2 regions of the Pseudoalteromonas sp. TAE79 genome follow, and region 1 is predicted to be linked to the other one. Evidence: riboswitches for the same ligand, from Rfam matches in the RefSeq annotation. Region 1 holds a riboswitch; the other holds the start of a gene.
The links. Region 1 has a riboswitch for lysine ahead of dapA (4-hydroxy-tetrahydrodipicolinate synthase). Riboswitches for the same ligand answer to the same signal wherever they lie in the genome.

Region 1 (4,412 bases):
ATATACATACGCCGCGCTCAATAAAGTGTTTAATTTGTTTGGGGCTTTTTGCAGGCCCCGTGTTGAGCACGCGCTGTGAGCTAATACCTTGTGCTAGTACTTGCTCAAGCTCACCTTTACTTGCTACGTCAAAATTAAAACCGGCGTTGTCTAAGCTTTGAATAATTTTAGACAGTGGATTTGCTTTCACGGCGTACCAAAGTTTTACGTCGGTTTGTGCAACTAAACGCGCAAGATGCGTGTTTAGTTTATCTAAGTCGTAAACAAAAAAAGGTGTATCAAGTTGTTGTGTAATAGTATTTACAGCAGTTTTGATAGGCGTGCTCAAAAAGCTCATTATCGTAAAACCTCTTCAAGTAATAATGATGCATCGCTTTGTTCGTCGCGGTATTTGACAATTAACGCACACGACATACTTAGACCTTGCTTACGTGCCCATTCGTTTGACGCAGGACGAGAGCCCGGTATTACAATGGCATATTCAGGAATAGGCTCGCCTTTATCTAGTTGGCGCTCGTTTACGCAGTCGTAAACTGGAATAGTCGCAGATAAACGCACGCCTGGTGCAAGCACTGCGCCTTTTTTAATGACTACACCTTCAACAATAACGCAGCCTGCGCCAATAAATGCATCGTCTTCGACAACTACTGGGCTTGCACCAATTGGCTCAAGTACACCACCAAGCTGCACTGCTGCACTTAAATGTACGTTTTTACCTACTTGTGCACACGAGCCAACTAATGCGTGGCTATCTACCATTGTGCCTTCGTCGATATATGCACCGATGTTTACATACGCTGGTGGCATAATAATCGTGCCTTTAGCAACATAAGCACCACGGCGAACACTAGAGCCACCCGGCACCATACGCACGCCATCATCAGTACTAAACTCTTGTGGAGCTAAGTTGTGTTTATCAACAAAACCGCCTGCAAACTCAGTATTAGTGCCATTTTTAAAGGCTTCTAAAATGCCTTTTTTTACTTCTACGTTAGCTTGCCATTGGCCGCTTTCGTTTTGTGATGCTGCGCGTACTGCGCCCGATTCTAAATTATTTAATAGTTCTAACCAGCTCATTATAAAAACCTGTATTTAATGCCAAGATAAAATGGTGTTGTTTGCAGTTGTGATGCAATCGGTTTGAGTTAACTCAAGGTGTGTTAAAGGTGGACGAAGTTGCGGGCTGCTTAAGCGGCCTTGTAAATGCATCAATACCTTTACGGGAATGGGATTTGCGACAGCAAATAGGCTATTAATGGCACTAGTCCACTGAGCAAATAAATTAGGATGTTGACCACTTAAACTGCGTTTAACAAACTCGTGAGTTTGTGCGGGCCATGCATTTGCAGCTACCGACACTAAGCCTTTTGCACCTGCTTGTGCAAAATAAGGCATTAGCGCATCGTCGCCACTAAAAATAGCTAAATTAGGCGCAGCTTGGCGGTAAGCTTCAAACTGAGCAATGCTGCCGCTCGCTTCTTTTAACGCCCATAAATTTTTATTGTTTTGTAAGTTTTGAATTGTTGCCGTTGGGATGCTAACAGCACTGCGCCCCGGTACGTTATAAAGCATACACGGGTGAGCGCTTGCATTAAGTAGGCTTTCAAACCAATGAGTTTGGCCTATAGCGCCGGGCTTTGCATAAAGGGGTGAGCCAAGTAAAAAGCTATGAATGGGTAGTGTATTACAATAGTTAACCCACTCAATTTGTTGCTTTAAGTTACTACCACCCACAGCAACCATTAATGGTACCGCTGGTTTTAGCTGGCATACGTGTTCAACAATGGCTTGTTGCTCTTCTTGCGTTAGCGCCAAGCCTTCGCCCGTACTACCAAGTAGTAGAATACCGTTATGTGCCGCTTCTTGCTCGCTAACCAGCTTAGTTAACGTGTTGTAGTCAACATCGCCGTGTTGATCAAATGGCGTAACGAGCGCGGTCCACAGTGAGTAGTCGTTTAAATTGAAGTTGTTGATCATCTCTCACGAACTTATAATTTGTACCAATTTTATTAAAAACGTGATCATTTTAGCGATAACTAATTTAATGTAATTGGTATTATTCGAAGAGTTAAAAAGCTTTATGGAAGGAGCCGCATTAACATCGTTCGAACTAATAATTCGAAGAGCGAATGGGCTTAAAATAATAGGGCGCACGGCCTTAATATTTAAGACCAGAAGCTCTCCACCAAACTAATAAGCTGCTTGTTATAAGCAGCTATTGGTGACAGTCGCTAGGGTTCAACCTAGTCGCCCGAAATAAACACTTCGCAAAAGTGATTACTTCTCGGCGTTAATTCCCCTCACGTATGCTCACTGGAGTTTGCGCTCCTAACATACGCTACCTGAATAACGCACCTCTTCTAGCCCTTAGCACCTGTTTGTAGAGTAAAAACTTACAAACCGCTGCAATTTAAATAGGGTAATTACGGCGATTAAAGCATTTTAGCCGTCTAGGTGTCAAGCTACTAAATACATATCCATTCATCCATAATGGGAGTGGTTACGTATTGGGTGCTTTTCTCGTACACTAGCAATATAAGTAGTGAGGTATTTAATTAGTATGGAAAAATTTAGCGATATTTATAAGCGAGCGGTAGAGCGAAAAGGCTCTGAAAAAATGCTTAAGTTATTACTTGCAAAACCGCTATCTAAAAAACAACTAAGCACGTTAAGTGACGACGATTGGCTTGAAGAATTTACTCGAAAAGTATTTCAAAGCGGCTTTTATTGGTCAGTCATAAATAATAAGTGGGCAGGCTTTAGAGAGGTTTTTTGGGATTTTAGCGTTGATAAGTTATTAATGATGCCACCCGATATGCTGGAACAAAAAGCAACGGATGAGCGAATTGTTCGTAACTATAAAAAAGTAAAAACAATTACCGAAAATGCTTACATGATCCACGAAATAGCACAAGAACATGGCAGTTTTAGCCAGTTTGTCGCTAGTTGGCCAACAGACGATATTATTGGTTTATGGGCGTATTTAAAAAAGCATGGTTCGCGTTTAGGCGGAAATACAGGGCCTTATGCGCTGCGAGCACTTGGTAAAGATACTTTTTTACTATCACGCGATGTAGAGAATTATTTGCGTGCTCATAAAATTATAGACGGCGGCTTACAAACCAAAAAATCACTGAGTGCAGCCCAAGCCTTTTTTAATGAAATGCAAAAGCAAAGTGGTTTAAGTATGCAAGAGCTAAGCTTAATTGTGGCCTATGGTGTAGGTGATAACCGCGTGGGTATAAGTCAGCAATAATAGGAATTACCATGAAATTAGTGCCAAGATACACAGATATTGCGGAAAACTTCGCGATTGAAGATTTCCCTGCAAGTGTTGCCTCCCCTCAGTTATTGCTGTGGAACGAGAGCTTAGCAAAACAGTTTAATATTAATGTCGCTGATGATTTACGTGCTAATACTTTTAGCGGTAATGAAAAGCAGGCGATTCCTGCAGTAGCACTTGGTTACTCTGGGCACCAATTTGGACATTTTTCACCACGTTTAGGTGACGGACGAGCCCACTTATTAGGGGCTGTTACTGACAATGAAAACCAGTTATGGGATATTCAATTGAAGGGCTCTGGCGCTACTCCTTATTCAAGAGGGGGTGATGGCCGTTGTGCACTTGGGCCCGCTATTCGTGAATACGTAATGAGCGAAGCAATGCATGCACTAGGCATTAAAACTACCCGATGTTTGGCGGTCGTTGGCAGCGGTGAAACGGTTTATCGTAACCCACCACAAGCAGGCGCAATAGTTACTCGTTTAGCAACCAGTCATATTCGCGTTGGCTCGTTTCAATATTTAGCGACGCAAGGCGATGTTGAAGGGCTTAAGAATTTAGCCGATTTAGCTATAGAGCGACACTACCCAGAAATAACAGATACAGGTTCGCAGCGATATTTAGCATTTTTAGGCGCTGTGATTAAAAACCAAGTTAAGCTAGTTGTGAGCTGGATGCGTGTTGGCTTTATTCACGGAGTAATGAATACAGATAATACGCTAGTTAGCGGAGAGACCATTGATTACGGTCCGTGTGCCATGATGAATAGCTTTGATTTTGATACCGTATTTAGCTCTATAGACAAACAAGGCCGCTATGCATTTGGTAATCAACCTAATATAGCTAACTGGAACTGCGCACGCTTAGCTGAGAGTTTAATACCGCTTATTAGCGATGATGACGAGCAAGCGGTTTCATTAATGACGCCATTTATTAATAGTTTTGCTGAGCAGTTTAATACTGAGTTTACGGCTATGTGGGCACAAAAATTGGGTTTAAATGAATCTAGCGATAGTAGTGGTGAGTTAATAGCAGAGTTGTTAACGCTATTAAAAGATAATCAGCTCGACTACACCAATACCTTTGATGCGCTTACTGAATCCTTAAAAGGAGAAAAAAGCGTACCTGA
Region 2 (4,412 bases), on a different contig from region 1:
GCTTAATCGCGTTTTGTACGTCTTTTAGGCTAAAGTCAGCCATTTTAAAACGTTTAAATAATAGCTCTAATACACCCCAATGTTCGGTTATGGTGTTTAGCAGCTTTTTAGCTGGGATCATAAGGGGTTACAACATCCTAGTATTTTATTATTGAGTTCTTTTAGAAGACTCATTATTACGTATTTTTAATTAACCTTGTCTGTATATAGTATTCGTTTTTAAGACCATTTAATAATAGTTTTTGCATAGAGGCAGTGCTAAAATTCGCGCCGAAAATAGGCACATGAAATGGAATGTTATTTGTGTGTTCTTTAAAACTATATCAAAGGTTGTTTAACTACCATGGTTTCCTCGATTATTCTAACCCTGATAGCGATTGCATTTTTACTGATCGTTATAGAAGATATAATCCATGTCAATAAAGCTAAAACCACGCTGTTTTTTGGTACGCTTTGCTGGATTCTTCTTTTTATATACCCCCTACACGGGCAAAGCCCCGATACGATTCAACATCTTTTAAATGAAAATATTTTAGAAATTGCCTCGCTATGGCTATTTTTAATGGCTGCAATGACCTTTGTCGCGTATTTAAATTCAAAGGGGTTTATAGAAAATATTGTGCACCGTGTTATGCCAAAAAGTATTAGCGAAAAAAAGCTCATGTTTTTGGTGGGTGGTTTTGCGTTTTTGTTTTCGTCGATTTCAGATAACGTAACAGCGACGCTTATATCGCTTGCGGTTGTTATGTCGTTAAAGCTTGAACCTAAAAAACTCATTAAATACGCCACGCTTATTGTGTTTGGAGTGAACTCAGGTGGGGTATCGCTAATAACAGGTGACGTAACCACACTAATGATATTTTTAGATGGCAAAGTAACCATTGCTCATTTATTACTACTTATAGCGCCAGCACTTGCAAGCGTTATGCTGCTTGCTGCGTTACTGTCTATAGGTATGAAAGGGCGTGTTGAGTTTGCTAGTGCAGGTAAAACCCGCATTGAAAAAACCGACATAACCATTGCTGTTATATTTTTATCTACCGTAGTGAGCACACTTACGTTGAGTGTAATTTACAGCGTACCGCCTTTATTAACCTTTTTGTTTGGCTTATCAGTGATGTTTTTAGTGGCGCAATTTTTAATGCGCAAAAAAGACATAAACAAAGACATAATCGATTTTGTTCGCGATATAGAATACGACACATTATTGTTTTTTGTAGGTGTACTTTTACTTGTAGGCGCACTTAAAGAAATTGGTATGTTGAGTAAATTTACCGACCTATACACGGTAATGGCACCAGAATACGCAAACTACTTAATGGGCATATTATCAGCTGGGGTCGATAACGTACCGCTTACCGCTGCATTATTAAAAGCCAATATAGTAATGAGCCAACAACATTGGTTGTCGTTTACGTATGCAACGGGTGTGGGCGGTTCAATGCTTATTATTGGTTCGGCTGCGGGCATTATTGCCATGAGTAAAGTTAAAGCGCTTACCTTTATGAGCTACTTGCGTTTATCGCTGCATTTATTAATTTGTTACACGGTTGGATATGCGGGCTCGTATTACATGGGCAGTTTTATTTAACTCATAAATTATTAAATGCTTGACAGCTAGACGTCTAAACGATAACTTTCAAAGCCCCGCTACTTAGTGGGGTTTTGTTTTATTAGCCACTGGTTAATAAAGCATTCAGAAGAGGTGCGATACTTAGGTACTTAATGTTAGGCGACGAAAGCCGATGATCATTAAGGAGGGAAGTACTCGCCGAGGAAAATAATGGTACGTCGTCATTGTTTTTCGGTTTATGGGGCTGAATCCTCAAAACTGTCACCAATATAGGTGGAGAGCTTCTGGCAGTGGACTTATCTTCAAGCATTCCTTTGCCAAGTTCTTCTTGTTTTATTGCGGTTTGGATACCGCGAAAGGAGACTAAATGACTACCCAATCAGTGCCACAAACAGTATCAGGCGCAAAATCAGATTACATCGTTGCCAAATTTGGTGGAACAAGTGTTGCAAATTTTGAAGCGATGAGTCGCTGTAGCGAAATTATTGTTGCAGATAAAAGCGTACGTATTGTTGCCGTGAGCGCCAGTGCCGGCGTAACTAATCACTTAGTTGCACTGTGTAAATCAAGCATTACTCCTAGTGAGCGCCAAGAACATATAAATGGCGTGCTTGCTATTCAACAAACTATTTTAGATGAATTATCGCTAGATGCCGATTTAGCGGTTGGCTTTAACGAAACCCTAAAAGCATTTCAAACATTGGCTCAAGAGCCACTAACAACCGATCAGCAACACGACGAGCTACTTAGCTTTGGTGAGCGTTTATCGTCGTATTTGTTTGCTCAGGTACTGCGTTTACAAGGTTTAAATGCCGATCGCTTTGATGTGCGCAAGGTGCTTAAAACCGACAGCCAATTTGGTAAAGCAACGCCCAATGTTGCAGCCACAGCGCAAGCTGCTAAAGAACATTTAATTCCGTTATTAGACGCTCAAGTAATTGTAACTCAGGGATTTATTGGTAGTGACGAATACGGTCACACCACAACGCTAGGACGTGGTGGTTCTGACTATAGCGCTGCATTACTAGCTGAAGCGATTAACGCTAAAAGTGTGCATATTTGGACCGACGTAGTGGGCATTTTTAGCACAGACCCGCGTTTGTGCGCAAAAGCGACGCCTATTGCACGCTTAAGTTTTGACGAAGCCGCTGAAATGGCAACCTTTGGCGCAAAAGTATTACACCCAGCAACTATTTTACCAGCGAGCCGTAGCCACATTAACGTGTTTGTAGGTTCTAGCCGCGAGCCAGAGCGTGGCGGTACGTGGATTGAGCGCGAAAAATCGCAGCAACCAGGTATACGCGCAGTAACGCAACGTAAAAACCAAATATTGCTTACGCTTAAAAGCCCAGAAATGCTACTAGCAAGCGGCTTTTTAGCACGCGTATTTACACTATTAAGTGAATACAATATATCGGTAGATTTGGTAACCACATCAGAAATCAGTGTAGCTATAACGCTTGATAACGCGCAAAACGCCTCGCGCCCAGAGCTTGATCAAAAATGCCTAGATAAGCTTGCAGAATTTTGCCATGTTTCGGTAGAAAACAACCTAACATTGGTGGCACTTATTGGCTCTGAGATTCAATTACGCCAACACGAAATGAACTTAATGAGTGTACTAAAAGACTTTAATATTCGATTAATTTGTCACGGTGCAAGTAAGCACAACTTGTGCTTTTTAGTAGAGCAAACTGAGTCAGATAACGTAGTACAGTCTATTCATAGCCGTTTATTAGAAAATAATTTTGCTGCGTAAATAACGGTTATTCAGGAAAATTACCTAGTAAAATCACTTAACAAAATTGATTAATAAAGTCATTTAATAAAAAGCATCGCCAGTCGGTGCTTTTTTTATGCACCACACTTACATCAAAACAAACATTGCTGTCACAGCTATCAACTACAGTAACGCGATTACTGCAAGCACTCAGCTTTGCACTATTTAATTCGTCAAACACATTAGGGCTAAGTAATTTTGCAATAGGGCGGCTGGTGGCTTTAGCAATTGACTCTTTTAATGTCCAAATTCTAAAAAATGTATCTGCTTGGGCTTGGGTATTAGTGGGCTTGGTGATAAGTGTAATTTCATCATTATGATAAAAATGCTTAGCAAGCTTTTCAAACGGGCGCTTTAGGCTTACTTTTTCAATATCAAAACCAAACTCACTTTTATCAAAATTTAGCGCGGCCCCAACCAAACCATGTGAGTGCGAAATACAGGTATTAATAACATCACCACTTACATGTACTTGCAGCTTTGAGCTTGCTTCGTCAAATTCGGTACTCATTTTATTAAGGGCTACGTGCGCATGTTGCGGCTGCGCTACTTTAATAAGGTGTTTTAACAATAACCGCGTTGCTAAATACTCTTGCTTAGCTTGTGGGCTTTTACGGCGGTTTATAATAGTTAATTCAAATGGGCTTAAGCAATCGGGCAAATTAAAGTCACTAAGCTCAAGTGTTTTAGCATTAAATAATAAAATACTGTTACTCGCAAAAGACAAATTTGCCAATTGAGTTGAAGTAATACTCAAGGCGTTTTTAAAATAGTGTTCAGTCATAAAAGCCCTAAAGCAAAAGAAGTCGCTGATATTGTGAGCGGTTAGCGCCACTAATAAAGGCTGGGTACAATTTTATTACTCAGCTGGCATGAAATATGGTTTAATTCACAATAATCAAAATAATAACAGATTTGTAGATGTATGGCACAAGTGCGTGATGGGTTTCAAAGCCGACTTGGTTTTGTTTTAGCCGCTGCTGGCGCAGCAGTGGGTTTGGGTAATATTTGGGGTTTTCCTACGCAAGCGGCCAACCATGGCGGCGGTGCTTTTTTACT

Region 2: linked by a shared signal. The riboswitch ahead of lysC (lysine-sensitive aspartokinase 3) and the one ahead of dapA (4-hydroxy-tetrahydrodipicolinate synthase) in region 1 are both predicted to bind lysine.

Annotation. Positions count from the first base shown of each region.
Region 1 is NZ_AUTL01000288.1:59,467-63,878, reverse strand. Features, by position in the region: gene L655_RS0124015 (PLP-dependent decarboxylase) at 1-337, opposite strand, end outside; gene L655_RS0124010 (2,3,4,5-tetrahydropyridine-2,6-dicarboxylate N-succinyltransferase) at 337-1,077, opposite strand; gene dapA (4-hydroxy-tetrahydrodipicolinate synthase) at 1,093-1,977, opposite strand; lysine riboswitch at 2,168-2,368, opposite strand; gene L655_RS0124000 (DNA-3-methyladenine glycosylase I) at 2,561-3,256, shown strand; gene L655_RS0123995 (YdiU family protein) at 3,268-4,412, shown strand, end outside.
Region 2 is NZ_AUTL01000235.1:3,361-7,772, reverse strand. Features, by position in the region: gene L655_RS0118415 (hypothetical protein) at 1-121, opposite strand, end outside; gene nhaD (sodium:proton antiporter NhaD) at 344-1,591, shown strand; lysine riboswitch at 1,693-1,865, shown strand; gene lysC (lysine-sensitive aspartokinase 3) at 1,941-3,332, shown strand; gene L655_RS0118400 (4'-phosphopantetheinyl transferase superfamily protein) at 3,370-4,137, opposite strand; gene L655_RS0118395 (sodium-dependent transporter) at 4,279-4,412, shown strand, end outside.